Regions from separate parts of the Streptomyces inhibens genome, predicted to be linked through region 1. Evidence: riboswitches for the same ligand, from Rfam matches in the RefSeq annotation. Region 1 holds a riboswitch; the other holds the start of a gene.
What was found. Region 1 has a riboswitch for ZMP and ZTP ahead of KI385_RS05960 (bifunctional 5,10-methylenetetrahydrofolate dehydrogenase/5,10-methenyltetrahydrofolate cyclohydrolase). Riboswitches for the same ligand answer to the same signal wherever they lie in the genome.

Region 1 (15,226 bases):
CGCTGCGGGGCGAAGGCATCGGTGATCAGCCGGCGCATCTCGGTGTGCCGGGGCGCGTCCTGATGGAGCAGATGCACCTGTAGCTGGGAGCGCTGGGGCTCGGGCATGATCGAGGCGCGGGCCTGCCAGGCCGCGTTGCCGCGTGAGTGATGCTTGCCCAGCCGGGCGTCGGTCAGCGCCTGGTGGGCGGCCTCGTAGCCGGTGACGAGCCAGGCGCACACCCCGCTGGGGAAGCGCACCCGATGGACCGGGCCGCGCGCCCGCAGCTCGGCGTACAAGGGGTAGGGGTCGCGTTTGTACTCCGTCCCGTACAGCTCTACGGGATCGGGCGGCATGGACATGGGGGGTCCTCTTCAACGGTGCTGTCTGCGGACAACCGCGCCCGGACGGCACGGCGTTGGAGAGGTCGGTCGGCGGGCGCGTCGAGTTCCCAACGATCGCGGACGATTTCGGCAGGTGGGGGTGCGGGCCGCGGCGGCACGGTCACCGGTCAAACCCAGTTAGTCGGGTCCGGTGGCCGATGAGTTCCGACGGCGGAACAGGACAAACCTCACGCGTCAAGGGGCCCCCGATCGGCCGCCGGGCACCGTTTTCCCCTGCCACGATGACGCGATGTCCTCCTCTCCGGCCGATCGCAGTCGGCCCCCTCTCGCGCACACCGTCCGACGGCTGCTGCCCGCACGGTCGGTCATCGGATTCATCGCGCTGCTGGCGGTGCTCTTCGCGCTGTCGTACGCGGCCGGAGCGGTCGCCGGGCCGGTGGCCCCGGGGCTGCACCCGGCCGGTGGCACCCGTACGGGAGGCTCCACGCCCGCCGACGACGGGGACATGGGTGGTATGCACGGTATGGGCGCCGGGGCACCCCGCCCGGTGCCGGTGGGAGCGCCGCGATGACACGGCAGCCCCGGCCCGCCTCCCCGACGCCGGACACCGCCGCCTCCCCGGACCCCGGCCGCACCACCACCCTCACGATCGGCGGGATGACCTGCGCCGCCTGTGTGGGCCGGGTCGAGAAGAAGCTCGGCCGGCTCGACGGCGTCGCGGCCACGGTGAACCTGGCGACCGGCCGGGCCACGGTCAGCCACCCCACGGCGGTGTCCGTCACCGACCTCATCACCACCGTCGAGGCGGCCGGCTTCACCGCGCAGCTCCCCGAGCCCGCTCCGGCGCCGGACACCGGCACCGGCCCGGACGGCCGGGCGCCGTCCACCGAGCCCCCAGGCCCCCAGGACGACGGCGCCCGCGCCGAGCGCCACCGGCTGCTGGTGACCGCCCTGCTGTCGCTCCCCGTCCTGGTCCTGTCGATGGTGCCCGCCTGGCAGTTCCGCAACTGGCAGTGGCTGTGCTTCATGCTCGCCGCACCCGTCGCCGTATGGGGCGCCGCGCCCTTCCACACCCGTGCACTGCGCGGCCTGCGGCACGGCGCCGCGACCATGGACACCCTGGTCTCCCTCGGCGTCCTCGCGTCCTTCACCTGGTCCACCTACGCGCTGTTCCTCGGCGGGGCCGGTGCGCCCGGGATGACGATGCCGCTGCGCCTGCTGCCCACCGCCGGCGACGGCACCGCGCACCTGTACCTGGAAGCCGCCGTCGGCGTACCGCTGTTCGTGCTGGCCGGGCGCCGTATGGAGGCCAGGGCCCGGCGGGGCACCGGCTCCGCGCTCCGCGCCCTGGCCGAACTCGCCGCCAAGGACGTCGCCGTACGGGCGGCCGACGGAGGCGAACGGCGCATCCCGGTGGAAGCGCTGCGGGTCGGCGACCGCTTCCTGGTACGGCCCGGGGAACGCGTCGCCACCGACGGCACCGTCGTCGAGGGCAGCTCCGCCCTGGACCTGTCCCTGATCAGCGGGGAGAGCCGCCCGGTCGAGGTCGCGCCGGGCTCGGCGGCCGTCGGCGGTGCGGTGAACTCCGGTGGCCTGCTGGAGATACGGGCCGACGCGGTGGGCGCCGACACCCAACTCGCCCGGATCACCCGGCTCGTCGAGGACGCCCAGACCGGAAAGACCACGGTCCAGCGGCTCGCCGACGCGGTGGCGGCCGTCTTCGTCCCCGCCGTACTGACCGTCTCGGTCACCGTCCTGGGCTTCTGGCTCGGCGCCGGGGCCGACCCGCAGGCCGCCGTCACCGCCGCCGTGGCCGTGCTCGTCGTCGCCTGCCCCTGCGCGCTGGGACTGGCCACCCCCACCGCGCTGCTGGCCGCCACCGGCCGTGGCGCCCAGCTCGGCATCCTGGTCGGCGGACCGCAGGCGCTGGAGCGGCTGCGCCGGATCGACACCGTCGTCCTCGACAAGACCGGCACCCTCACCACGGGGCGGATGAGCGTCACCGCCCTCACCCCGCGGACCGGCGGACTCGACGCCGCGGACACCCTGCGTCTGGCTGCCGTCGTCGAGCAGGGCTCCGAACATCCGCTGGCGCGCGCGGTCATCGCGTACGCCCAAGAGAGCCGGCCCCGGACCGGTCAGCCTGAGCCCGGTCGGTCCCAGCCCGGTCAACTCCTGCCGCCCGTAAGCGACTTCCGCGCCACGCCCGGTCACGGCGTACGCGGCACGGTGGACGGGCACCGGGTGGCGGTCACCCGGCCCGGCGACCTCAGCGGCCTGCCGGCTCCGCTGCCGGACGCCGTGCGGGAGGCGGAGACCGCCGGCCACACCGCGGTCCTGGTCACCGTCGACGACACCCCGGAGGCCGTCATCGCCGTCGGCGACGCGCTCCGCCCCGACGGCTACCGCGCCGTGGACCATCTGCGCCGGCTGGGACTGCGGCCGGTGCTGGCCACCGGCGACCGCGCCGCCACCGCCCGCGCGGTGGCCGGCCAACTGGCCATCACCGAGATCCACGCCGAGGCCCGCCCCGAGGACAAGGCCGCGCTGGTCACCACCTTGAAGGAGCAGGGCGCCCGGGTCGCCGTCGTCGGCGACGGGGTCAACGACGCGGCGGCCCTGGCCCTCGCCGACCTCGGGATCGCCATGGGCAGCGGCACCGACGCCGCGATCGGCGCCGCCGATGTCACCCTGGTGCGCGAGGACCTCCAGGCCGTCGCCGACGCGGTACGCCTGGCCCGCCGCACCCTGGGCACCATCCGCGGCAATCTCCTGTGGGCCTTCGGCTACAACCTCGTCACCGTGCCGCTCGCCGCCGTCGGCCTGCTCAACCCGATGCTCGCGGCGGCCGCCATGTCCGCCAGCTCACTGCTCGTGGTGGGCAACAGCCTGCGGCTGCGCGCCTGGCAGCCGGGCGGGGCGAAGAAGCCCGCCCGTCGCGCCGACCGCGCCCGTCAGCAGACCCGTTGGGAGACCGTATGAACCGGCCGTCCGTGTCGGCCGTCGCCGTACCGCTGCTCACCTGTCTGGCGACCCTGGGCACGCTCACCGTATGGACCGCCACCGGCAATGCGGGAACCCCCGCGCGACTGAGCGTCGCCGAGGGCCGGGTGCTGGTCCCGTCCGGCCCCGAGGCCACCGCCGCATGGTTCACGATCCGCAACACCGGCGGCGCGGACGACGTCCTGACGGGCGTCACCGGCCCCGCCGGGCACCGGGCGATGCTCAGCCGTACCGTCGACATCGGGCGCAACGCCCGGAGCATGGCGATGGTCCGCGCCGCCACCGTCCCGGCCGGCGGTGCGCTGCGGATGACGCCGACCACCCTCGACGTCATGATCAGCCCGCCGCCACGGCTCGCGCCCGGCGACCGGCTCACCTTCACGCTGCACTTCCGCCACAGCCCACCGCAGACGGTACGGGCCCGGGCCGTACGCCCGGGCCACTGAAGATCCGCCTGCCGATGTCTGCCCGCTGCCACCTGTCCGGGCAGATGCCACGGGGCTCATGGACCGGCCACCGCCCGCCCATGAGCCCCGTCGCCACAGCGGAGCGGCCGTCAGGCCACCGCGCCCGCGAGAGCGCGCGACCGGTCACCCGGCTCGGCCCGCTCCGCATCGGTCAGCAGCGCGACCAGCGCTTCCCGGGCGCGCGCCACTCGGGACCGCACGGTCCCCACGGGGCAGCCCATCACCCCGGCGGCCGCCGCGTACGGCAGCCCCAGCAGCTGTGTGAGCACAAACGCCTCCCGCCGCTCCGGAGCCAGCGCCGTCAACAGCTCGGCGAGCGCAACGCCCTCGTCGAACCCCGGTACACCGCGCGGCTGCACCCGCTCCGCCGCCGACTGCCAGTCATCGGTCGCGGCCAGCCGGGGCCGCACCGCGTGGGAGCGGATACGGTCCACCACGACCCGCCGGGCGATCGTCAGCAGCCAGGTACGCGCCGACGACCGGCCCTCGAACCGCGGCAGACTGCGCAGCGCCCGTACATAGGTGTCCTGCACCAGATCGTCGGTGGCCTGCGGATCGCCGCTGAGATGGGTCACATAGCGCCGCACATCGAGCTGGGTGGCCCGCACGAACTGCTCGACGGCCCGTTCGTCACCGCCGCGGGCGGCCAGCGCCCACCCCGTCACCGCCTCGTCATCCCGCATACCGCGACCGCCCCTCGCCGCACATCCGCGCTTCGTGGAGGATGGACGCATGCTCTGCTCGCATATCCGTACGGCACTCTCCGCCCGCCTCGACGAGGAGGAGCTGCCACCCGGCATCACCGCACGCCGGCTCGACGACCACCTCGCCGGCTGCCGCGACTGCCGGCAGTGGGAAGCGCGGACACGAGCGCTGACGGCCGGCCTCGACCGCGCCATGGCGCACGCCGAAGGGGACGCGGCCGCCGCCGATGCGCTGCTCGCCCGGCTGAAGTCGGCGTCCGTGTGGCCGGCTTCGGTCTCTCCCGGCACTCTGGATCCGGGCGGCCGACGAGCCGGTTGACCGGGAGGGCCGGGGGAGCCCGCCCCCGCCGCTCCGCGGGCCGACAGCGGACGCGGGCAGCGCGGCCACCGGCATCCGGACAGGAATCATCATCTGGAGTCCTTCGCATGATCCGGTCGCCGCGCGCGACGACCGGTGAAGTCGAAGCCGGGACCTCGGCGCGTGCGTTCAGCGCCCGTCCGTCCACCGGCTCGGGAATTCGACCGTGCTGTCAGCCGACAGCCGGCTCATGCGGCGGACCCCGCAACGACATCGCATGGGCCAGCAGCAGCTTCTGCACCGCCTGCCGCGGCTCCTGCCGGGCGGCGCGCACCGCGGGCCGCGCCTCGGGCAGCACGATCCGCAGGACCAGCACCAACGGGGCGAACAGCCAGGCCGACACGCTCCGTACGAGCCGGAAGGCCGCCCGCTCGCCACCCCACAGCCACCATGCGCTGAGCAGGGCGACCAGCAGGTGCGCTGCGAGCATGCCGGCCGCGCTGCCGTGCATCCCCGGCATCCGGTCCGCGGCGCCCATGTCTCCCATGTGCGCCATGTTTCCCATGCCGCCGCCCATGTCGCCCATGGCGCCCGCGTGATCCATCGCGGGCATCGACGCCATCTGCTGACGCATCAGCCGCAGCATCTCCGCGGCGTCACCGTCGGAGAGCCGTAACCCCTGCGCGCCACACAGCCAGGTGTCCGCCCACCGGCGCGCGAGCGACAGCCGCTCGCCGCCGCCGGCGGCCACCGCCTGGCCGAACGAGAAGGCGCTGTGCAGGGCGGCCTGGGTGCCGACGGTCAGCAAGCCCACCAGCAGCGGCCCGCGTTCACGGCCCGCGCAGCACCAGGCGGCGGCCGCGGTGGCCGCCCCGGCGGTGAGCAGCATCCACGCGGGCACCACGGCATCCGACATCACCGCGTGCCCCAGGGCAGCGAGCAGCACACAGACCACCGCGAACACCGCGGCGCGTAGCCCCCTGAGTACCTGCCCCGCATCCATGACGGGCCCATCGTCGCACCCCCGCTCCGAGGTGGAACGGGAGGGGCCCCGGACGCGCCGCATCGGCCCGCGGCGCGGGCTCAGTACCTGTGGCCTGGCCAGTGCGGTCGTCCCAGCGGGCCGGGCCGGTGAGGCCGAGCAGCCGTATCCGGTGCAGCAGTTCCTCGGGGGCGCCCTGGGCCCGGAGCCGGTCGGAGGCGTGGTGGACCAGCCAGGAGGTGAGTTCGGTGTACATCTCCTCCTTGTTCTCCCAGGCATCCCAGGGGAGTTGGTCTCCCAGCAGTTCCTTCTCCCAGTGGTCCGCCGCCTCGGCCAGCCGCCGGTCGGCTGCCGGATGAGTCAATGCCTCCCATGTGGTGAGCCACGGGGTGACCGTGGCGGACGCCTCGGCACAGCAGGCGAACACCTCGTACGCGGGCATGGCGGTATCCGCACAGGTGAGACTGTGTGCCCACCAGGCGTGCAGGAACTCCCGTACCGCCGCGGCCTGCTCGGCAGGCCAGCGCTGCCAGTGGCCGCGCGCGAACGAGCGTCCGACTTCCGCCATGCCGAAGACGGTGGTTTCGATACGACCGCTGACGAGAGCCGCGGCGAACTGGGGCAGAATCCGGCGCAGCACCGATCCGTGGTCCTCCCAGTCCACGGCCTGCCAGGTACGCCGCAGCAGGTCGGGGTCGAGCTCCACGTCCGGCACCTTGAGCAGCGCGAGCTCTTCCGCGCTGCCCCAGTGGCACTCACAGTTGGACTCGCCGGGGTGGGCGGTCATGCCGCGGAAGGTGACGGCCAGGCCGTCCAGCGCGGTATCGAGACGGAGTGGTGCGGGGGTCTCGTCGAGGTGCATCGCGGGCCCGGCCTTCGGGGACTCCGGGCGGCTTCCGCCGACCGAAGATCGCAACCCTACAGCGCTCCGGAGCGAAACGGACCGATGGCAGCAGGCGGAACGGGGCGCGGCCACACGCCACGCCCCGCCGACTGCTTCTGATGCCTCCTGTGTCCTACGGCCGAGGCCCGATGACCCGCTCGCCGTCCCGGACGGTGATGGCCATGGCCGGACAGACATCGGCGGCGTCCAGCGCGCGCTCGTCCTCCTCGATCCGGTCGTTCAGCGGCTGGGCGTGCGCGCCGCCGACGGCGAACAGATCCGGCGCGATGGCGGCACAGGACCCCGAGGCCATGCACTGCCGCGGGTCGATCTCCACCTGCCACGTCATGCGCTCACCACCCCACCGGCATGACCCGGGGCCCGCGCACCAGCATCTGGCTCTTCCACTCCACATCACCGGCCAGCCGCAGCGTCGGGAACCGGGTTATCAGCGCGCCGAGCGCTTCCTGGAGCTCCAGTCGTGCCAGCGGCGCGCCCAAGCAGTGATGCACACCGTGTCCGAAGCCGAGGTGCTGATTTCCGGCCCGGGAGATGTCCAGCGTCCCGGGTGAGCCGAAGCGCAGCGCATCCCGGTTGGCCGCGCCCACCGCGACCAGAACCGGGGTGCCGGCCCGTACCAGTGTGCCGCCGACATCGATGTCTTCCGTGGCATAACGGGGCTGGCTCGCACCACTGCCCAGCGGGACGAACCGCAGTAACTCCTCCACGGCGCTCCGGATCAGCTCCGGTCGCTCCCGCAACAGGGCGAGCTGACCCGGGTGATCCAGCAGTGCGAGAACGAAGTTGGGGATCTGGGTGGCGGTGGTCTCGTGCCCGGCGACCAGAATCCCGACGCACAGATCGACGAGTTCGAGCTCGGAGAGCCGGTCGCCGACATCCCGGGCATCGATGAGCGCGGTCATCAGATCGTCCTGCGGGGCGCGCCGGTGCTCCTCGATCAACTGACCCATATATGCGCGGAGTTCTTCGAGATTGGCGTCGAACTCCGCCGCGGTCAGGGAACTTGTCGACAGGGCGGCATCGCTCCACACCCGGAACCGCGGCCGGTCCTCGGTCGGCACACCGAGCAGCCGGCAGATCACCGCGACGGGGATGGGCAGCGCGTAACGGTCCACCAGGTCGGCCGGCGGCCCGGCGGCCTCCAGCTCGTCCAGCAGTTCCTGGGTCAGCTGCTTGACCTGCGGCCGGAGCTTCTCGACCTGGCGAACGGTGAACGCCTTGGCCACCAGCGCACGCAGCCGGGTGTGGTCGGGCGGGTCCATGCCCAGGATGCCGCTGTCGCGGCGCCCTTCGGACTGCCGGGGCTCGTCGTGCAGGGCGCCCTCGGCACGGCTGAAGCGCTGGTCGCCGAGGACGAACCGGGCCTCGGCGTAACGGGTGACGAGCCAGGCCGGCTCGCCGTAGGCCATCCGCACCTTCAGTAGTCCGGGAAGGTTGCGGGCCTGTTCGTACTCGTCGGAAAGCTCAAGGCTCTCAGGGATATTGAAGGGGTAGGAGAGGGGCGCTGTGTCGGCTGTGGTCACGGTGACCTCCCTTGTGTAAGCACCTGCTTACAAAGGTAGGCCGCTCCCTCGGAGTGGTCAACGACGCATTGCGGCCGTCATTGTGACGGACCGTCGGAGAGGAGCGTGATGATGAGGGAGTCCCCGCAGCGCGGCACGGAGGGTGCGTACCGCCGGGACGCGCAGGGCACCCGGCTGCGGCTGCTCGATGCCGCGTCGGAACTGTTCGCGGAGCGCGGCTACGAACGCGCGACGGTACGCGATATCGCGGCCCGGGCCGGGGCCAATCAAGCCCTGCTGTTCCGCTACTTCGGCTCGAAGAAGGCCCTGTTCGGAGAGGTGATGGCGCGGGGAGGCCAGGAGCAGCTGCGGACCACCCCCGCCGAGCGGCTGTTCGAGGTCGCGCTGCGCGGCATGCTGGCCGGCGGCGGGGCGGGTGCCGACCGCTCGCTGGAGGTGTGTCTGCGCTCCATCGGCGGCAGCGACGAGATCGCGGACGCGCTGCGCGGGCTGGGGGAGGAGTACGCGGAGGTCCTCGCCACGCTCTCCGGGTCGGACAACGGCGGACTGCGCGCCGATCTGGCGCTGTCCTGGCTGCTGGGGATCGGCCTGATGCGTGTGGTGGTCGCCAAGGAGCCACTGGCGAGCGCCGACCCGGACACGGTGTGCCGGCTCGTCGCGGGTGCGCTGGGAAGCCTGCTGGAGAGCCTGCCGAACGACGTGGAGAAGAGCGGCGAAAATGGCGGGATTCCGTAGCGGGAAGAGGGGTTTTGGGTGGAATGTCATAGATTCTGCTGCGTTCCAGTGACTCTGCGGCGGGTCGCAAGTCGATGGACAAATGCCACTTTATCGTCGCCTTTGCAGAGAATATTCATTTTCTGCAGAGTCGAGTGAAGGTGGAAACATGCTCCGTTCGATCCCTCGCGGCCTCGCAGTGGCCGGCCTGACCGCGGCTGCCCTCGTGGTGCCGATGGCAGGCGCCGCCACTGCCGCGACCGCGCCCCCCAGCAGCACGCAGAGCACCCTGTGCTCCTCGCACCACCGCTGCGACAAGGGCCACCACGGCAACCAGCACCACCGGCACGGCCACAAGAGCCACGGCCGGCTCGGGCACGGTGGCCACGACGGCTACGACGGCTTCGGGCGCGACGGGCGCCGCGACGGCTACGGCTACGGCAACAACGACGGCTACGGGCGCGACGGCTATGGCCGTGACGGTTACGGGCGCGATGGCTACGGCCGCGACGGCCAGGGCCTGGGCAGAGACGGCCTGCTCGGTCTCGGCCTGCTCGGGCTCCTCTAGTACCCGTCGGGGTCAGGCTGTGGGCCCGGGGTCAGGATCCCGGGCCCATCGCATGTGTCGCCGACGCCGACTGCCCGTACGTCAGCCCCCGGACCCGGACCCGGCCCCGTCCTGCGTCAGCTTCGTCAGCTTCTGCGGCACTCCGCCCGCCCCATCGGCCAGCGGGGCCGCGCCGCCACTCGCTTGCTTCAGGTTGTCGAGAATGGCCAGCCCCTGGCCCACGATGCCGGAGACGATCTCGTTCACCCCGTCGGTGCCGTTCAGGACGGTCAGCCGGGAGCCGGAGATGCCCTCGGCCGCGGCCTGGGCGAGCGCCGGGAGGTTCTCGACGGTGCGGTTGGCGGCGATCAGCTCCTGGTTGCCGTCCCGCAGCGAGGCCGCCACGGCATTGTTCGCATCGGCCCGCGCCTGGGCGATCGCCCGCTCGGTGTAGGCACGGGCGTCCGCCTCGAACCGCACCTGGTCACGCTGTGCCTCCGCCAGGGTGCGCACCCGGTACGCCTCGGCGTCCGCCGGGCGGCGCACCTCGGCCTCCAGCCGCTGGGCGGCCAGCGAGGCCTGCCGCTCGGCCAGCGCGGTCTGCTCCTCGATGACCTCCTGCGAGGCCCTGGCCTGGGACAGCGGGCCGGCCTGCGCGGCACGGGCGTTGTACTGCTCGGTCTCGGCGAGGAACCCGGCCCGTTTGATCGCGGTGTCCCGCTCGTACTCCGCCTTGAGCGCCGCCGCCTGCTGTTCCCGCTCGGTCGCCTCCTGGTCGGCCTTGGCCTCCGCGATCCGGGCCGCGCTGGCGACGGCCGCGGCGTGCGGCGCGGCCAGATTGGTGATGTAGCCGGAGGTGTCGCCGATCTCCTGGATCTGCAGGGCGTCGACGACGATGCCGAGCTTCTCCATCTCGGAGTGGCTGCCCTCCTTGACCTCTTGGGCGACCCGGTCCCGCTCCCGGATGATCTGCTCGACGGTCAGCCCGCCGACGATCGACCGCAGGTGACCGGCGAAGATCCGCCCCACCAGCTCTTCCATGGTGGCCTGCTCGTCCAGGAACCGGCGCGCGGCGTTGGCGATCGACGGATGGTCGTCACCCACCTTGAAGACGGCGACCGCCCGGACGGCGAGCCGGATGCCCTGCTGGGTGACGCAGTCCTCGGATATCTCCGCCTCCCGCAGCGACAGCGACAGCAGACTCGCCTTCTGCTTGACGGGCATGACCCAGCGGCCATGGCCCGTGACGATACGGAATTGGGCATCCCCGGCCCGGCTCTTCGAGCCGGAGATCAACAGCGCCTCGTTCGGCGCGGGTACATGCCAGAACAGCATCGGAAGGCTCCTGGTCGGTGCGACCGGCCTCGGTTCGTGTGCGGGGACGGTTGGACGAAGGTGAAGGGGGCTTGCCCATCCGGCCCGTAGCGGCCAGAGAACGGCCGGGTCATCACGCAGGCAGCGGCGCGACGATCACCGACCGCGCCGAGGTGTGGTCCACCACGATGACCTGCGTATGCCGGGCGATGGGTTCCTGGGACCAGGCGGCGAAGGCCTCGGTCCCGCCGCGTACGGGCAGCAGCACCTCGCCCGGGCCATCGGTCGGGATCGAGACGGTGACCCGCCCGATCACCCCGATCGGGCTGAAGTCCGTGTCATCCGTCGCGCTCACCCGGGCTCCGTCGCTGGTCAAAGCCGCTGCCGGCCAGGAGGCCGGCCAGCGGGACATCTCGACAACTCAACGGTACTCCGGGCCGGGCGCCCCTTCAGGTCGCCCGTTCCGGCGGCCGGCGCACCCGGGTTTCAGGCATCGAGCCGGGGCGGGCGGGCGGCCGGGACCGACTTCCTGGAGGGCAGCACATCGGGTGCGCGGTGCGGCCGCAGGGCCGTGAGGGCGGTCTCGGTCTCCTCCATCAGCGCACGGTAGGAGACCAGTCGCTGCCACTCGGGATCGGCGACGCCGGGCACCGTGGCATCCCGCTCGGTCCAGAGCTTCACCAGCCCCGCGTACAACGGTGTCTGCCGGACAATCTCGGAGGTGATCCACCGCGGTGCGGCCCCGGGGCGGGGAAGGAAAGTCTGTCCGTGACCTGCGACGGTGCCGGAGGAAGGGGCGCTCATGGCCGTAGAAACGATTCTGCGAGCATGTGGTCACTGCGTATTTTTACGGCTCCGGCTCCATACGTCCCGTAGGCAGGGGCGTAACTCCATCGAATATCACCTTATGCAGTGATCTATAGCCGAGAAGCGGGCCAATCCGGGCGAAGGAACGTTGTCGCAGTCATGGAACCGAGGGAGTTGTGGGAGCGCCACGCGGTACTCGCACAGGCGTTTTGCAGCAGCGATGACGAGGTCCGCCGGACGCAGGGACTCCTCGACGAGGCCGAGGCCCGCCGTTCGCGGACCCTGGCCGCCTTCGCCGTGACCGTGGGCAGCGATGCGGTGGTGGCGGACCTGCTCGGCCTGGAGGAGCGCGAAGTACGCCTGGCCCGCCGCACGGTGGGCAAGGACGACGCCCGCGCGGTCGCCAAGAGCCTGCTCGCGCAGCCCGCGTGTGAAGAACCGCCCGCGGAGCAGCCCCCGGCGCAACAGGCCACCGCACACCCCGAGGGCCAGGCCACCGCGGGCCCGGCCACGACGGCCCCGGTCACCGAGCACCGGACCACGGCGGGCCCGCCCGCCGCACCACACACCGCCGCGCCACACACCGCCACGCCACACGCCGCCCCGCCCCAGGCCCCCGCGCCCCAGACCGGCGAACCGGGCTGGGCGCCGGCTCTGGACGCGGTTCTGATGAGCAGCTGGCACACCGGAGTTGACCTCACCGCACTCGCCGCCGAACTCGGCCTCGACGTCAGGCTCCTCGTGGCACGCGCCCAGCAGCTGTCCGCCGAAAACCGGCACACCCCGCCCCCGCAATCGGACCGCACCGGCCGCCACCGGCGGATGGCCAAGCTCCAGAGCACCCCACAGCCGGAGACCCCCCATCTGGCCTGGCGTGAGCGAACACAGCAGCCCCCGGGGGAGCACTACGAACACGAGCCCTGGAAGCAGCAGCCGTACCAGAATTACCAGCACTACCAAAGCCACCAGAACCACCAGAACCACCAGAACTACCCCGACTACCAGACGTACCAGGTGTACGAGGAGCAGCAGCCCTCCCATGCGCCCGCCACCTGGGACGCCAACGCGATCACCGCGGCCCAGCACGACTGGGACGGCATCCTCAGCCACTGGGAGGCCACCACCTCCACCACGCCGCCCCTCTCGGCGCCAGGTCACGGAGGTACGTGATGCCGCCCCCTCATCGGTGCCCCGGTGTCGATTACAGTGGGCGCCGAGCCGTGACTGGCGCTTGGGTGGAGTACCACCGGGGAGCGGCTCGGCCGGTCATGGTCAGTGCCGCGCGCCTGGGCGATCCGTCAACGACGCCCAGGAGCACACCATGTCCTCGACCGCCCGTCTCATGGACGGCAGCGCACTGGCCCGCCGCATCGTCGGACAGGCCGCGGAACGCGCGGCGGACCTCACCCGGCAGACCGGCCAGGCCCCCTGCCTGGCGACCGTGCTGGTGGGTGAAGACCCCGCCTCGGTGACGTACGTACGCATGAAGCGCGCCCGCTGCGAGAAGGCCGGGATCCGGTCCCGGCATGTCGAACTGCCCGCCGCGACCACGACCGCGGAGCTGGTCGGCACGATCACCGCGCTGTCGCAGGACCCCGACGTGCACGGCATCCTGCTCCAGCACCCGGTCGGCCCGCACATCGACGAGCGCGCCGCCTTCGAGGCGATCGCCCCGGAGAAGGACGTCGACGGGGTCACCTTCCACTCCTTCGCCGCGATGAGCTTCGGCCTGGACGGCTTCGCCTCCTGCACGCCCGGCGGCATCCTCCGCCTCCTGGACCACTACGAGGTCGATCTGACCGGTAAGCACGCCGTCGTGGTCGGCCGCAGCGCGATCCTCGGCAAGCCCGTCGGGATGCTGCTGCTCGGCCGCAACGCCACCGTCACCTACTGCCACTCCCGCACCACCGACCTCGCCTCGATCACCAGGGAGGCCGATGTCCTGATAGCCGCCGTCGGCCGGCCCCGCTTCCTGCGCGGCGAGCACATCAAGCCCGGGGCCGTCGTGATCGACGCCGGCTACAACCCCGGCAACGTCGGCGATGTGGACTTCGAGTCGGCGAGCGCCCGCGCCTCCCTGCTCACCCCGGTCCCCGGCGGCGTCGGTCCGATGACCATCGCGGTCCTGCTCACCCAGACCGTCGATGCCGCCGCCCGCCAACTGGGCGTGGCCTGACGGAAGCCGGGGAGGGTGGTCGGCGGTGATCCGTAAGCGGCCGGAAGGGTTCGCCCGGTAGGCGTCGTCCGTACGTATGATCGCGATGCCGGTATGCGATCACTCGCGACCACCCTCGAAGGCTTGAACGACCATGGCGGAACAGCGCGTTGTCATCGTGACGGGCGGCGGTACGGGCATCGGCGCCGCCACCGCCCGGCTGCCGCGGGCGGCCGGCCACCAGGTGGTCATCTCCGGGCGCCGACCCGAACCGTTGCAGCGCATCGCCGAGGAGACCGGAGCGCTGGCTCACCCGTCCGACGCCGCCGATCCCGCGGCGGTGCAGGAACTCGTCGATGCCACCGTGTCCACGTACGGGCGGCTCGACGGACTGGTGCTCAACGCCGGTATCGCCCGCGGCGGGTCCGTCGGCGATCTGTCGGTGGCGGACTGGGAGGCCGTCATGACCACCAACGTCACCGGCCCGTTCCTCCTCCAACGCGCCGCTCCTCCCCACCTGTTGGCGGCGCGTGGCGCGGTCGTCGCGGTCGCCTCGGTGTCCGCCCTGCGCAACGGCGAGGGCAACGCCGCCTATGCCACCTCCAAGGCGGCCCTGCTCCAGCTCTGCCGCTCCCTGGCCGTCGACTACGGACGGGACGGGCTCCGCGCCAACATCGTCTGCCCCAGCTGGGTACGTACGGAGATGGCCGACCGGCGCATGGCGCGATTCGCCGAGGAGGCCGGGCTGGCGGACGGCGGCGTGGCTGCCGCCTACGAGGAGGCCACCCGGCTGCTGCCCACAGGCCGCCCCGGCGAGCCCCACGAGGTCGCGGAGGCAATCAGCTGGCTGCTCTCACCCGCCGCGTCCTTCGTCAACGGGGCGGTACTCACCGTCGACGGCGGGGCGACCGCGGTCGACCCCGGAGGCGCCGCGTTCACCTTCCGCATCGAGCCACGCGACGGCGCGGAAGAGGACGCCGGGCAGCGGTAGAGACCCTGCTGCGCGAACTCGCCGACCCTTCCCGGCATTCGGTTCAGCACTCGATGATGTTGACGGCGAGTCCGCCGCGTGCGGTCTCCTTGTACTTGACGCTCATGTCGGCGCCGGTCTCCTTCATGGTCTTGATGACCTTGTCGAGGGAGACTTTGTGGCTGCCGTCGCCGCGCATGGCCATCTTCGCGGCGGTGACGGCCTTGACGGCGGCCATGCCGTTGCGTTCGATGCAGGGGATCTGGACGAGGCCGCCGACGGGGTCGCAGGTCAGGCCGAGGTTGTGTTCCATGCCGATCTCGGCGGCGTTCTCGACCTGTTCGGGGCTGCCGCCGAGGACTTCGGCGAGGGCGCCGGCGGCCATGGAGCAGGCGGAGCCGACCTCGCCCTGGCAGCCGACCTCGGCGCCGGAGATGGAGGCGTTCTCCTTGAAGAGCATGCCGATGGCGCCGGCCGCGAGCAGGAAGCGGACCACGCCGTCCTCGTCGGCGCCG
Region 2 (15,226 bases), 4.9 Mb from region 1:
CTCGGGAGATTGCTCCCCCGGGAGAATGGGGCTGCTTCAAGAAGAGCGGGCTGCCCGACGACAAACCGTACCCGGCGCACCGGGTGCAAGGGGCGGAGCCTCTCCATAACTGTTTCCAGGTGACGGTGGACAAGACCGCGCAACGACTGCGCATGTGTCTGGTGTGACCGGCCTTGGTCATGTACCGGTACACCGTGGTGGTCCCGACGCCGAACCCGGACGCGAACGAACGCCCCCCCGGAAGTGCCTCGCGTTTCTCGGCCTCGCCGCAGCCATGTGCTGCTACAAACTCCTGATCAAACTCACCATGTAGGGCACGGTCTTGGACGGCCCCCGACCAAAGATGCTGGTCAAGGGGCCTTTACCTGTGCAGGGTATGGGATCGCAGCAGCGAGAATATTGAATACACGGCAATCTCATCGTCGCGCCCAACCGGCTCATGTGTCATGGGGCCGTCCGGCCCTCCCGGCATCGAGATTTCGACGTATCCTGATTTGATGAGGATGGAGTAAGTGGTGGAGAGCTCAACGAGATTGGTGGTTCGAAATGGCCGGCAAACGCGCTCGCCGGCAAGGAATCAAGCGGGCGAGCAGGGTGACCGTGGTCGCCGTGATGGCGACAGGAACATTCCTGGGAGGCGCCGGTACAGCTCTGGCGAATACTGTCCCGGACACAGCACATGCAGTGAGGGCGGCTCCGAGCGTCGACCACTACGTCGGGCAAGCGAAGCCCCCATCCCAGCCCATCGACTGGAATGCCTACAACAACGGCTTTGACGAAGGGAAGCCGATAGGTGCGAAGAAGGCGTACACCGATTTCAAGAAGACTGGTCACGGAGGATCCCTTCCCGCATTCGCGGGCGTCACCGACTACGCCAAAGGAATGCGGCAGGGGCTGATAGCGGGGTATATCGAGGAGAGGGATCAGCTGCTCAAACTTCAAGGCCCTCAAAAACCTCAAAAACCTCAAGGATCTCAAGGCCCGACGACTGCAGCTATGCTTAACATGACGGTCTTTACGATGCTGGGGGAACAGTCGTCCAGTCCGGCGCAGTCGCCTACAACTACCACGACTGCGACTGCGACAACTCCGCAGCATGGCACCCATCAGCCGTTCGTGCCCTCGGTACCGACTACTGCGACTTCGACGACTCCGGGTACGGGTGCCGCGCAGTCGACCGAATCCTCGACGCCGACTACTGCGACTTCGACGACTCCGGGTACGGGTGCCGCGCAGTCGACCGAATCCTCGACGCCGACTACTGCGACTTCGACGACTCCGGTTACGGGTGCCGCGCAGTCGACCGAATCCTCGACGCCGACTACTGCGACTTCGACGACTCCGGTTACGGGTGCCGCGCAGTCGACCGAATCCTCGACGCCGACTACTGCGACTACGACGACTTCGGATACGGGTGCCGCGCAGTCGACCGAACCCTCGGCGACGACTACCACGTCCATGACGACCCCGGATACCGGTGCCACGGAGCCGGCCTCGACCAGCTGCGACACCTGCTGACTCGGGAGATTGCTCCCTCGGGAGAATCGGGTAGCTACAAACGCCTCAGCGAACTCACCACGTAGGACACGGTTTTACAACTCCCCTATTAGCGAGGCCGGTTGATGGGAGGGGAGCCCTCAAAACCCGCCCCTCGATGAACAGAACGCATTGCAGGGGTGAATCGTTGGGAGTGGTGGAGCTTCCGTCGGGCGTGAGAGAGCCCGGCGCATGCCGGCGGGCGGCCCGCGTCGGCGTACGCAATCTCTGCGCCCTGTGGTGCACGCCTTGCGTGCCGCCGGGTCGATGGGCGCTGCGCCAATCAGGGGAAATCCTTGCGGCGACTATGGCGTGGCTGTGCGGTCAACGCCGTTACTGATGCTATCGACCGGCGGGTCGCCCACCCATGGGAGGACATCGGTATGCAGATGCGAATCCCCATCACCTGAGATGTGCCCGGCGTCGTCCCTGAGGATGTTGCCGCCTCCCCGAGACCTTCACGCTTGGCGGGGAGGTGAACGGCCCGCCACCTCCACACCACTTGAAGGGCCGCACTATGGCACCCACCATCACGTTGGTGTCCGCAGCGCCGAATCCGGCAGTCTTCGGACAGACCGTGACCTTGACCGCAACGGTCGTCCCCATCGGACTGGGCACACCTACCGGCACCGTGACATTTGTCGTCACGGGCGGGCCCACTTTGACCGGGACCCTGGTCGGCGGCACGGCGACCGTCACCATCAGCGCTCCAGCCGTCGGGTTCCACACCGTCACCGCCACCTACAACGGCAGCCCCTTCTTCGGGCCGTCCACCGGCAGCGGCGGTCTGTTCGTGTTCCAGGCGTCGACCACCACCACGGTCACCTCGTCCCCGGACCCGTCGCTCTTCGGGCAGCCGGTCACCTTCACGGCCACCGTGGCGCCGGTCGCGCCGGGCGCGGGGACACCGACGGGTACGGTCACCTTCGTCATCGGAGGCGGCGGGGGCGGCACGCTGACCGCGCCGCTCGTGGGCGGTACGGCCACGGTGACGACCAGCACTCTCAGTGCCGGCACACATCCGGTCACCGCCACGTACAGCGGCAATGCCAACTTCTCGGCGTCCTCCGGCACCGACACACAGACGGTCCAGTCCAGCGGCGCGACGATCACCACGGTCACCTCGTCCCCGGACCCGTCGGTCTTCGGGCAGCCGGTCACCTTCACCGCCACCGTCTCGCCGGTTCCGCCCGCCTCGGGTACGCCGACCGGCACGGTGACCTTTGTCATCTCCGGTGGTCCCACGCTGACCGGGACGCTGTCGGGCGGCACGGCGAGCGTCACCACAAGCGCCTTGGGCGTCGGACCGCACACCGTCACCGCGACCTACAGCGGTGACGTCAACTTCAGCACCTCCACGGGGACCGACACCCAGTTGGTGAACAAGGCGTCGACGACCACCACGGTCACCTCGGCGCCGGACCCGTCGGTCTCCGGGCAGACGGTCACCTTCACCGCGACCGTCGCGCCGGTCGCGCCGGGTGCGGGCACTCCCACCGGCACGGTCACCTTTGTGATCACCGGTGGTCCCACGCTGACCGGGACCCTGTCGGGCGGTACGGCGAGCGTCTCCACAAGCTCCTTGAGCGTGGGTACACATGCCGTCACCGCGACCTACAGCGGCAGCGCCAGCTTCAACCCCTCCACGGGGACCGACACCCAGACGGTGAACAAGGCGTCGACGACCACCACGGTCACCTCCTCGCCCGACCCGTCCCTGGTGGGGCAGTCGGTGACCTTCACGGCCACGGTCGCGCCGGTCGTGCCCGGTACGGGGACACCGACGGGCACGGTCACCTTCGTGATCAGTGGCGGTGGCGGCGGCACGCTGACCGGCACGCTTTCGGGCGGTACGGCGAGTGTGTCGACCAGTTCGCTGGGCGCCGGCACGCACACCGTCACGGCGACGTACAACGGTGACGCCAGCTTCAACACCTCCACCGGGACCGACACCCAGACGGTCGGCCCGGCCTTGACGACCACCACGGTCACCTCGTCCCCGGACCCGTCCCTGGTGGGGCAGCCGGTGACCTTCACCGCAACCGTCGCGCCGGTCGCGCCGGGTGCGGGCACTCCCACCGGCACGGTCACCTTCGTGATCAGTGGCGGTGGCGGCGGCACGCTGACCGGCACGCTCTCGGGCGGTACGGCGAGCGTGACGACCAGCTCGCTGGACGCCGGCACGCACACCGTCACCGCGACCTACAGCGGTGACGCCAACTTCTTGACCTCGAGCGGCGCCGACACCCAGACCGTCAACCAGGCGTCGACCACCACCACGGTCACCTCCTTCCCCGACCCGTCCGTGGTGGGGCAGTCGGTCACGTTCACCGCCTTTGTGGGGGCAGTTGCTCCCGGCGGCGGGGTCCCGACCGGCACCGTCACGTTCGTCGCCACCGACGGGGTCACCACCGTGACCCTCACCGGGACCCTGGACGGCAGCGGTGTCGCGGCGGTGAGCACCAACGGGCTGGTCACGGCCGGCACTTACGTCATCACCGCGACCTACGGCGGTGACGCCAACTACACCGGCTCCAGCGACACCGACACCCAGACGGTGGGCCAGGCGTCGACCACGACCTCGGTCTCGTCGTCGCCGGATCCGTCCGTGGTGGGGCAGCCGGTGACCTTCACCGCGACCGTGGCGCCGGTCGCGCCGGGTGCGGGGACGCCGACGGGTACGGTCACCTTCGTCATCACCGGTGGTCCGACGCTGACCGGCACCCTTTCCGGGGGTACGGCGAGCGTCACCACCAGCGCTCTCGCCGTCGGTTCGCACACGGTCACCGCGACCTACGGCGGTGACGCCAACTTCACGGGTTCCAGTGGGACGGACACCCAGACGGTGGGCCAGGCGTCGACCACGACCTCGGTCTCGTCGTCGCCCGACCCGTCCGTGGTGGGGCAGCCGGTGACCTTCACCGCGACCGTGGCGCCGGTCGCGCCGGGTGCGGGGACGCCGACGGGTACGGTCACCTTCGTCATCACCGGTGGTCCGACGCTGACCGGCACCCTTTCCGGGGGTACGGCGAGCGTCACCACCAGCGCACTCGGAGCCGGTTCGCACACGGTCACCGCGACGTACAGCGGTGACGCCAACTTCACGGGTTCCAGTGGGACGGACACCCAGACGGTGACCCAGGCGTTGACCACCACCTCGGTGACCACGTCGCCGGATCCGTCCGTGGTGGGGCAGACGGTCAGCTTCACGGCCACTGTTGCCGCGGTTGCGCCGGGTGCGGGTACTCCCACCGGCACCGTGACGTTCCTCGCCACCGACGGGGTGACCACGGTGACCCTCACCGGGACGCTCAGCGGCGGCTCTGTCACCGTGAGCACCAACGGGCTGGTGACCGCGGGCACTTACCTCGTCACCGCGACCTACAGCGGTGACGCCAACTTCGTCGGATCCGCCGGGACGGACACCCAGACCGTGGGCCAGGCGTCGACCACGACCTCGGTCAGCTCGTCGCCCGACCCGTCCGTCTTCGGACAGCCGGTGACCTTCACGGCCACCGTGGCACCGGTCGCGCCGGGTGCGGGCACACCCACCGGCACCGTCACCTTCGTCATCTCCGGTGGTCCCACGCTGACCGGCACGCTCTCGGGCGGTACGGCGAGCGTCACCACCAGCGCACTCGCCGTCGGTACGCACACGGTCACCGCGACCTACGGCGGTGACGCCAACTTCACCGGTTCCAGCGGGACGGACACCCAGACGGTCGTCCTGGCGCTGACCACGACCTCGGTCACCTCGTCGCCGGATCCGTCCGTGGTGGGGCAGACGGTCAGCTTCACGGCCACGGTTGCGCCGGTTGCGCCGGGTGCGGGTACTCCGACCGGCACCGTGACGTTCGTCGCCACCGACGGGGTGACCACGGTGACCCTCACCGGGACGCTCAGCGGCGGCTCTGTCACCGTGAGCACCAACGGGCTGGTGACCGCGGGCACTTACCTCGTCACCGCGACCTACAGCGGTGACGCCAACTTCGTCGGATCCGCCGGGACGGACACCCAGACCGTGGGTCAGGCGGCCACGGCCACCTCGGTCACCTCGTCGCCCGACCCGTCCGTCTTCGGACAGCCGGTGACCTTCACCGCGACCGTCGCGCCGGTCGCGCCGGGTGCGGGTACTCCCAGCGGCGTGGTCGTCTTCGCCATCAGCGGTGGTCCGACGCTGACCGGCACCCTTTCCGGGGGTACGGCGAGCGTGACGACCAGTGCGCTCACCGCCGGTTCGCACACCGTCACCGCGACGTACAGCGGTGATGCCAACTTCGCGACATCGAGCGGCGTCGACACCCAGACGGTGACCCAGGCGTTGACCACCACCTCGGTGACCACGTCGCCGGATCCGTCCGTGGTGGGGCAGACGGTCAGCTTCACGGCCACTGTTGCCGCGGTTGCGCCGGGTGCGGGTACTCCGACCGGCACCGTGACGTTCGTCGCCACCGACGGGGTGACCACGGTGGCCCTCACCGGGACCCTCAGCGGTGGCACTGTCACCGTGAGCACCAACGGGCTGGTGACAGCGGGCAGTTACCTCGTCACCGCGACCTACAGCGGTGACGCCAACTTCACCGGCTCCAGCGGGACGGACACCCAGACCGTGGTCCAGGCGGCCACGACCACCTCGGTGATCTCGGCGCCCGACCCGTCCGTGGTCGGACAACCGGTGACCTTCACCGCGACCGTCTCGCCGGTCGCGCCGGGCGCGGGGACTCCCACCGGTACGGTCACCTTCGCCATCAGCGGTGGCCCGACGCTGACCGCCACCCTCTCCGGGGGTACGGCGAGCGTCACCACCAGTGCGCTCACCGCCGGTTCGCACACCGTCACCGCGACGTACAGCGGTGACGCCAACTACACCGGATCGAGCGGGACGGACACCCAGACGGTGACCCAGGCGTTGACCACGACCTCGGTGGTCACGGCGCCGGATCCGTCCGTGGTGGGACAGACGGTCAGCTTCACGGCCACGGTGGCGCCGGTTGCGCCGGGTGCGGGTACTCCGACCGGCACCGTGACGTTCGTCGCCACCGACGGGGTGACCACGGTGGCCCTCACCGGGACGCTCAGCGGTGGCACTGTCACCGTGAGCACCAACGGGCTGGTGACCGCGGGTACTTACCTCGTCACCGCGACCTACAGCGGTGACGCCAACTTCGTCGGTTCCGCCGGTACGGACACCCAGACCGTGGGGCAGGCATCGACCACCACCTCGGTCAGCTCGTCGCCCGACCCGTCCGTGGTCGGACAGCCGGTGACCTTCACGGCCACGGTGGCACCGGTCGCGCCGGGTGCCGGGACACCGACCGGCGTCGTCACGTTCGTCATCTCCGGTGGTCCCACGCTCATCGGCACGCTCTCGGGCGGTACGGCCAGCGTCACCACCAACGTACTCGCCGCCGGTTCGCACACGGTCACCGCGACCTACAGCGGTGATGCCGGCTTCACGGGTTCCAGTGGGACGGACACCCAGACGGTGAACCAGGCGTCGACCACGACCTCGGTCATCACGGCGCCGGATCCGTCCGTGGTGGGTCAGCTGGTGACCTTCACGGCCACTGTCGCGCCGGTTGCGCCGGGTGCGGGGATTCCCACCGGTACGGTGACGTTCGTCGCCACCAACGGGGACACCACGGTGACCCTCACCGGGACCGTCGTGGCCGGGACTGCCGTCGTCAGCACCAACGGGCTGGTGACCGCGGGCAGTTACCTCGTCACCGCGACCTACAGCGGTGACGCCAACTTCACCGGCTCCAGCGGGACGGACACCCAGACCGTGGTCCAGGCGGCCACGACCACCTCGGTGATCTCGGCGCCCGACCCGTCCGTGGTCGGACAACCGGTGACCTTCACCGCGGCCGTTTTGCCGGTCGCGCCGGGCGTGGGTACTCCCACCGGCACGGTCACCTTCGTCATCACCGGTGGCCCGACGCTGACCGCCACCCTCTCCGGGGGTACGGCGAGCGTCACCACCAGTGCGCTCACCGCCGGTTCGCACACCGTCACCGCGACCTACAGCGGTGACGCCAACTACACCGGATCGAGCGGGACGGACACCCAGACGGTGACCCAGGCGTTGACCACCACCTCCGTGGCCACGTCGCCGGACCCGTCCGTAGTGGGACAGACGGTCAGCTTCACGGCCACGGTTGCGCCGGTTGCGCCGGGTGCGGGTACTCCGACCGGCACCGTGACGTTCTTCGCCACCGACGGGGTGACCACGGTGGCCCTCACCGGGACGCTCAGCGGTGGCACTGTCGCCGTGAGCACCAACGGGCTGGTGACCGCGGGCGCTTACGTCGTCACCGCGACGTACGGAGGCGATGCCAACTTCGTCGGTTCCGTCGGGACGGACACCCAGACCGTGGGGCAGGCGGCCACGACCACCTCGGTGGTTTCGGCGCCGGACCCGTCCGTGAGCGGTGAGCCGGTGACCTTCACCGCGACCGTCTCGCCGGTCGCGCCGGGCGCGGGTACTCCCAGCGGCGTGGTCGTCTTCGCCATCAGCGGTGGCCCGACCCTGACCGCCACCCTCTCCGGGGGTACGGCAAGCGTCACCACCGGGCTGGACGCCGGTTCGCACACCGTCACCGCGACCTACGGCGGTGACGCCAACTACACCGCGTCCAGCGGGACCGACAGCCAGACGGTGACCCAGGCGTCGACCACCACCTCGGTGGCCTCGTCGCCCGACCCGTCCGTCTTCGGACAGCCGGTCACCTTCACCGCCACGGTCGCCCCGGTCTCACCCGGAGCCGGCACCGTGACCGGCACGGTGACCTTCGTCATCAGCGGTGGTGGGGGCGGCACGCTGACCGCCACCGTCGTCGGGGGTACGGCGAGCGTCACCACCAACTCCCTTGACGTCGGTGCGCACACCGTCACCGCGACCTACAGCGGTGACGCCAACTTCGCCGGTTCCACCGGTACGGACACCCAGACGGTGAACCAGGCGTCGACCGTCACCACGGTCACCTCGTTCCCCGACCCGTCCGTCTCCGGAGGCACGGTCGCGTTCGTCGCCTTCGTGGCGGCGCTGGCGCCCGGAGCGGGCATTCCGACCGGCACGGTCGCCTTCACGATCACCGATGGCGTGACCACCGTGAACCTGACCGGAACCGTGGACCTCACCGGTGTCGCCGCCGTGAGCACCCCGCTGGTCACGCCCGGGCTCTACAACGTCACGGCGGTCTACTCCGGTGACGTGAACTTCACCACCTCCACCGACACCGACACCCAGACCGTCACCTGACCCTCCACTCCGACCCACCACACAGCGCCGGGCCGTCCCCTTGGGGCGGCCCGGCGTCCGCATGCGCCCGCACGGACCGGCCACGGCCTGCAGTACGGAGGCGGTGCCGAAGCGCAACGCGGAGCCAAGTGCACAGACCATGCCAAGGGCCGTGAACCGACTGTAGGGGGTGGAGTCGGGTACCGGGCAGGCCCGTAACCGGGGAGCGGGAGGCCGCCGTCTAGGCTGGCCCCCGCTCAAACGCATGTCCGTTGCCACATCCACGGGGGAAGGCAAGAAATGGCCGAGAAAGCACGCCGGCGACTGCGGTCGAGCACGGTGATCCTGGGCGGTATGGGCGCCCTGGCCGCCGCGCTGACGTCCTGCGGCTCCGAGCCCGACAAGCGCTGTGTGGACCGCAACAGCTACGACACCGTCAAGGGCTACCGCATCGTCGACTCCAAGAACTGCTCGGCGGGCGGAAGTTCGTCCTCCGGCAGCAGCGGTAGCAGTACCGGCGGCGGATACGGCAAGAGCGGCCGCGGCGCCGGCAAGCAGTCCGTCGACGGCCAGTGGTACTACGACCCGTCCAACGCCGGCGGCAAGTACGCCGACAGCGGCACCTTCAGCAAGAGCACGGCGGTCAACCGCGGCGGCTTCGGCTGCTCGGGCTCGCACGGCCGGTACGGCTCCGGCGGCGGGTGACGGGCGCCGTATGGAACGCCACACCATCGAGCCCCGGCCCGGCTGGCAGCAGACCGTCGAGGCACAGGGTCTGATCTACCCGCTGACCCGCTACCCGGACGACTCGCTGCGCCCGTACTGGGACGAGAGCGCGTACTACGCGTTCACCCTCCCCGAGGTCGAGGCCCTGGAGGAGGTCGTCGAGGAACTGCACGGCATGTGCCTGGCCGCGGCCGCGCACATCGTCGAACACAGCCGCTTCGCCGACCTCGGCATCGAGGACCCCCGGCTGGCGAAGCTGATCGCCGAGTCCTGGCGCCGGCGCGCCGAACTCCCCTCCCTCTACGGGCGGTTCGATCTGCACTACGACGGCAGCGGCCCGGCCAAGATGCTGGAGTACAACGCCGATACGCCGACCTCGCTGGTCGAGGCCGCGAGTCCGCAGTGGTTCTGGCTGGAGGACCGCTTCCCCGGCGCCGACCAGTGGAACTCGCTGCACGAGCGGCTGGTGGCGGCCTGGAAGCGGCAGGCCCCGCTGCTGCCGCCCGGCGCGCCGCTGCACTTCGCGCACTCCGCGGGCGACGAGCTCGGCGAGGACCTGATGACCGTCGCCTATCTGGAGGAGACGGCGCAGCAGGCGGGCCTGGAGACGGTCGCCCTCCCGGTGGAGGACATCGGCTGGGACCGGCTCTCGGGCCGCTTCGTCGACCAGCGGCTGCGCTTCATACGGGCCTGCTTCAAGCTCTACCCATGGGAGTGGCTGGCCACCGACGACTTCGGCCCGTACGTCCTGGACACCCTCGACAACGGCGGCGGCACCGGCTCCACCCTCTGGATCGAACCGGCCTGGAAGATGCTGCTCTCCAACAAGGCGCTGCTGGCGGTCCTCTGGGAGCTCTACCCCGGCCATCCGAATCTGCTGCCCGCCTATCTCGACGGGCCGCGCGAGCTGGCGCACACCCGCGGTTACGCCGCGAAGCCGCTGCTGGGCCGGGAGGGCGCCGGCGTCACCCTGCACGAGCCGGGAGCCGAGCCGGTGCTGCGCGGGCCCGACGACCCGTGCTGCTACCAGGAGCTGGCGCCGCTGCCGGACTTCGACGGCAATCGTGTGGTGCTCGGCGCCTGGGTCGTCGAGGACGAGGCGGCGGGGCTCGGCATCCGGGAGTCGGCGGGACCGGTCACCGACGAGTACGCGCGCTTCCTGCCGCATGTGATCCGCTGAGGGTGCCCCGTCCGCCGGGAGCGGGCGCGCCCCGTCCGCCGGGCCGGGGCGCAGCGAGCGGCCGGGACTCCTCGCCCGCCGGCCACCCGCTGCACGCCTGAAGCCCCGCGGCGCCGCTACGCCCCCAGCACGTCCCGCAGCTGACCCAGCCCCCAGTCCAGGTCCTCCTTGCTGATCACCAGTGGCGGCGCGAGGCGGATCGTCTGGCCATGGGTGTCCTTGACCAGCACCCCGCGCGCCATCAGCCGCTCGGACACCGCCCGGCCCGTACCGCGCGAGGGGTTGATGTCCACACCCGCCCACAGTCCGCGCCCGCGCACCGCGTCGACCGCGTCACCGGCCGCCAGCAGCGCCAGCTCGCTGTGCAGATGCTCACCCAACTCCGTTGCCCGCTGCTGGAATTCACCGGTCCGCAGCATCGCGATGACCTCCAGCGCCACCGCGCAGGCGAGCGGGTTCCCGCCGAACGTCGAGCCGTGCTCGCCCGGCGCGTACACGCCCAGCACCTCGCGGGAGGACACCACCGCCGACACCGGCACCACACCGCCGCCCAGAGCCTTGCCCAGCACATACATATCGGGCACCACGCCCTCGTGCTCGCAGGCGAAGGTCCGGCCGGTGCGGCCCAGCCCGGACTGGATCTCATCGGCGATGAACAGCACATTCCGGCTGCGGGTCAGCTCCCGTACACCCGCCAGATAGCCGGGCGGCGGCACCAGCACGCCCGCCTCGCCCTGGATCGGCTCCAGCAGCACCGCGACGGTGTTCTCGTCGACGGCCGCCTCCATCGCCGCGAGATCGCCGTACGGCACGATCTCGAAGCCGGGCGTGTAGGGGCCGAAGTCGGCGCGCGCCTCGGGGTCCGTGGAGAAGGAGACGATGGTGGTCGTCCGGCCGTGGAAGTTGTTGTCCGCGACGATGATCTTTGCCTGGCCGTCCGGGACGCCCTTGACCTTGTAGCCCCACTTGCGGGCCGTCTTCACCGCCGTCTCGACCGCCTCGGCGCCGGTGTTCATCGGCAGCACCAGCTCCATCCCGCACAGCATGGCCAGCTGCGTACAGAAGTCGGCGAACCGGTCGTGGTGGAAGGCGCGCGAGGTGAGGGTGACCCGCTCCAGCTGGGCCTTGGCGGCGTCGAGCAGCCGGCGGTTGCCGTGCCCGAAGTTCAGCGCGGAGTACCCGGCGAGCATGTCCAGATAGCGCCGGCCCTCCACATCGGTCATCCAGGCACCCTCCGCGGTGGCCACGACGACGGGAAGCGGATGGTAGTTGTGCGCGCTGTGGGCTTCGGCGGCGGCGATGCTGAGGTCCGTGGTCGTCACCGGTGACTCCGTTCCGTGAGGCCGTAGGGGCACATACGCCGATGCGCCCCCTTCCATTGTTGCGCCGACCAGGGGCCGACCTGCGGACCGGCGGACCGGCCTCGGCCCCGATCCGGCGGACAGGCTCTAGACTCTGCGATGCGTACCGCGACTGGCGTGCGGGGAGTGAACCCCGAGGGAGCGGTGTGCGGCCACCTTCATCAGGTGGCGCCACGAGGTGCCGCCCGCCTGGGCACCCGGGGAACACGACCGGACCACCGATCGACCGCCCCGGAGGACGCCATGACGATTCCCGCACCCGTCTCCCATCCCGCGCTGAGCGCCGCCGACCCCGAACTCGCCGCTCTGGTCGGCGCCGAGGAGCAGCTCCAGGCCGACACGCTGCGACTGATCCCCAGCGAGAACTACGTCTCGGCGGCCGTCCTGGAAGCCACCGGCACCGTCCTGCAGAACAAGTACAGCGAGGGGTACGCGGGCCGTCGCTACTACGAAGGCCAGCAGAACATCGACCGCGTCGAGACGCTGGCCGTCGAGCGCGCCAAGGCCGTCTTCGGCGTCGAGCACGCCAACGTCCAGCCGTACTCCGGCTCGCCGGCCAACCTCGCCGCCTACCTCGCCTTCGCCGAGCCCGGCGACACCGTCCTCGGGATGGCGCTGCCGATGGGCGGCCATCTCACCCACGGCTGGGGCGTCTCGGCGACCGGCAGCTGGTTCCGCGGCGTCCAGTACGGCGTACGGGCCGACAACGCGCTCATCGACTTCGACCAGGTACGCGACCTCGCCCGCAAGGAACGCCCGAAGATCATCTTCTGTGGCGGTACGGCCGTCCCGCGCACCATCGACTTCGCCGCCTTCGGCGAGATCGCCCGCGAGGTCGACGCCGTGCTCGTCGCCGACATCGCCCATATCGCCGGTCTGATCGCGGGCGGCGCCCATCCCTCCCCCGTACCGCACGCCGACGTCATCTCCACCACCACCCACAAGACCCTGCGCGGCCCCCGCGGCGCGATGCTGATGTCCCGGGCGAGCCACGCCAAGGCCATCGACAAGGCCGTCTTCCCGGGCCTGCAGGGCGGCCCGCACAACCACACCACCGCCGCCATCGCGGTCGCCCTGCGCGAGGCGGCCGCCCCGTCCTTCCGGGAGTACGCGCACGCCGTCGTCGCCAACGCCCGGGCGCTCGCCGAAGCGCTGCTGGCCCGCGGCTTCGACCTGGTGTCCGGCGGCACCGACAACCACCTGGTGCTGATCGACCTCACCTCGAAGGACGTCCCCGGCAAGGTCGCCGCGAAGGCGCTGGACCGGGCCGGCATCGTCGTCAACTACAACACCGTCCCCTTCGACCCGCGTAAGCCCTTCGACCCGTCCGGTATCCGCATCGGCACCCCGTCCCTCACCTCCCGCGGGCTGGGTACGGACCGGATGGCGCAGGTCGCCGAGTGGATCGACCGCGGCGTGGCGGCCGCGGCCAAGGGCGACGAGGAGACGCTGGCGGTGATCCGTACGGAGGTGGCCGAGCTGATGGCGGCGTATCCGGCACCGGGCCTGCCCATCGGGGCCTGAGCCACGGGAATACCCCCCGGTAACCCCCGCGTTGGGGCCCCGAAGGGGGCCTTCGCACCCCTTACGGGATGTGTTCGGTCAACCCCCAAGGGGCCTCCACGCCTGGGGAGCACGCGCGACCTGAGACAATCGGTGCCATGGCTCTCGAACGCCCGCCCGTCGCCCACCACCACCCTCAGGGGAATGGCTTCGCCATGCAGCGTCCTCCGCGTGTGCTCTCCGGCATTCAGCCCACGGCCGGCTCCTTCCACCTCGGCAATTACCTCGGTGCGGTGCGCCAGTGGGTGGCGCTGCAGGAGTCCCACGACGCCTTCTACATGGTGGTCGACCTGCATGCGATCACCGTTCCGCAGGACCCGGAACAGCTGCGGCGCAACACCCGCGTCTCCGTCGCCCAGCTGCTGGCCGCCGGCCTCGACCCGGAGCGCTGCACGCTCTTCGTGCAGAGCCATGTGCCCGAGCACGCCCAGCTCGGCTGGGTCATGAACTGCATCACCGGCTTCGGTGAGGCGTCCCGGATGACCCAGTTCAAGGACAAGGCGGCGAAGCAGGGCCAGGACCGTACGACGGTCGGCCTGTTCACCTACCCCGTGCTGATGGTCGCCGACATCCTGCTCTACCAGGCCGACCAGGTCCCGGTCGGCGAGGACCAGCGCCAGCATCTGGAGCTGACCCGCGATCTCGCGGACCGTTTCAACACCCGCTTCGGTGACACCTTCACGATCCCGAACCCGTACATCGTCAAGGAGACGGCGAAGATCTTCGATCTTCAGGACCCGTCGATCAAGATGAGCAAGTCGGCGTCCTCGCCCAAGGGCATCATCGACCTGCTCGACGACCCGAAGGTCACCGCGAAGAAGGTCAAGAGTGCGGTGACGGACACCGACACCGTCATCCGCTTCGACCGCGAGGCCAAGCCGGGCGTCAGCAATCTCCTGACGATCCTCTCCACGCTCACCGGCACGCCCGTCCCGGACCTGGTGCAGTCCTACGAGGGCAAGATGTACGGAGCTCTCAAGACCGACCTCGCAGAGGTGATGGTCGATTTCGTCACACCGTTCCGGGACCGTACGCAGGAATATCTGGACGACCCCGAGACGCTGGACGCCATCCTGGCCAAGGGTGCGGAGAAGGCCCGTGCGGTCGCCGCCGAAACCCTCGCCACCACGTATGACCGGCTCGGATTGCTCCCGGCCAAGCACTGACGGGACCGTTCGCGCGGCGGGCCACGGCCGGCGGCGCGGTCCGCGAAGGGCCCGGGGTCCCCACCCGTGGGGTCCGGGGGCCTGCTCGTAACAGGACCGAGGACGCTCCCCGCGAAGGGCGCGCACCCGGCACACTAAGAGGGTGCGCGAGCGCGCCGCACACACGTCAGGAGGGAGAACGCAGTGGGGACCGTAACGCTGGGCGTTTCGATCGCGGTCCCGGAGCCTCACGGAAGCTTCCTCCAGAGGAAGCGCGAGGGCTTCGGGGACCCTGCCGCACACGGCATCCCCACGCACATCACCCTCCTCCCGCCGACGGAGGTCAGCGCCGACGCGCTGCCCGGCATCGAACGGCACCTCGCCGAGGTCGCGGCCGCCTTCCGCCCCTTCCCGCTCCGCCTGGAAGGCACCGACACCTTCCGCCCGCTCTCCCCGGTCGTCTTCGTCAAGGTCA

Region 2: another riboswitch for ZMP and ZTP. It lies ahead of KI385_RS28040 (serine hydroxymethyltransferase); the one in region 1 lies ahead of KI385_RS05960 (bifunctional 5,10-methylenetetrahydrofolate dehydrogenase/5,10-methenyltetrahydrofolate cyclohydrolase).

The regions. Positions count from the first base shown of each region.
Region 1 is NZ_CP084681.1:1,266,660-1,281,885, reverse strand. Features, by position in the region: gene KI385_RS06040 (cytochrome P450 family protein) at 1-341, opposite strand, end outside; gene KI385_RS06035 (hypothetical protein) at 613-894, shown strand; gene KI385_RS06030 (heavy metal translocating P-type ATPase) at 891-3,305, shown strand; gene KI385_RS06025 (copper chaperone PCu(A)C) at 3,302-3,772, shown strand; gene KI385_RS06020 (sigma-70 family RNA polymerase sigma factor) at 3,883-4,476, opposite strand; gene KI385_RS06015 (zf-HC2 domain-containing protein) at 4,526-4,816, shown strand; gene KI385_RS06010 (PE-PGRS family protein) at 5,028-5,684, opposite strand; gene KI385_RS06005 (hypothetical protein) at 5,626-6,639, opposite strand; gene KI385_RS06000 (ferredoxin) at 6,794-7,009, opposite strand; gene KI385_RS05995 (cytochrome P450) at 7,014-8,204, opposite strand; gene KI385_RS05990 (TetR/AcrR family transcriptional regulator) at 8,316-8,939, shown strand; gene KI385_RS05985 (hypothetical protein) at 9,088-9,486, shown strand; gene KI385_RS05980 (SPFH domain-containing protein) at 9,568-10,800, opposite strand; gene KI385_RS05975 (hypothetical protein) at 10,913-11,134, opposite strand; gene KI385_RS05970 (hypothetical protein) at 11,266-11,460, opposite strand; gene KI385_RS05965 (hypothetical protein) at 11,746-12,756, shown strand; ZMP/ZTP riboswitch at 12,797-12,885, shown strand; gene KI385_RS05960 (bifunctional 5,10-methylenetetrahydrofolate dehydrogenase/5,10-methenyltetrahydrofolate cyclohydrolase) at 12,908-13,762, shown strand; gene KI385_RS05955 (SDR family NAD(P)-dependent oxidoreductase) at 13,896-14,732, shown strand; gene KI385_RS05950 (L-serine ammonia-lyase) at 14,776-15,226, opposite strand, start outside.
Region 2 is NZ_CP084681.1:6,151,573-6,166,798, forward strand. Features, by position in the region: partial or broken gene KI385_RS44660 (IS5/IS1182 family transposase) at 215-313, shown strand; gene KI385_RS28015 (hypothetical protein) at 1,107-1,511, opposite strand; gene KI385_RS28020 (Ig-like domain-containing protein) at 2,054-8,797, shown strand; gene KI385_RS28025 (hypothetical protein) at 9,077-9,481, shown strand; gene KI385_RS28030 (glutathionylspermidine synthase family protein) at 9,492-10,682, shown strand; gene rocD (ornithine--oxo-acid transaminase) at 10,799-12,004, opposite strand; ZMP/ZTP riboswitch at 12,142-12,245, shown strand; gene KI385_RS28040 (serine hydroxymethyltransferase) at 12,287-13,567, shown strand; gene trpS (tryptophan--tRNA ligase) at 13,762-14,772, shown strand; gene KI385_RS28050 (2'-5' RNA ligase family protein) at 14,956-15,226, shown strand, end outside.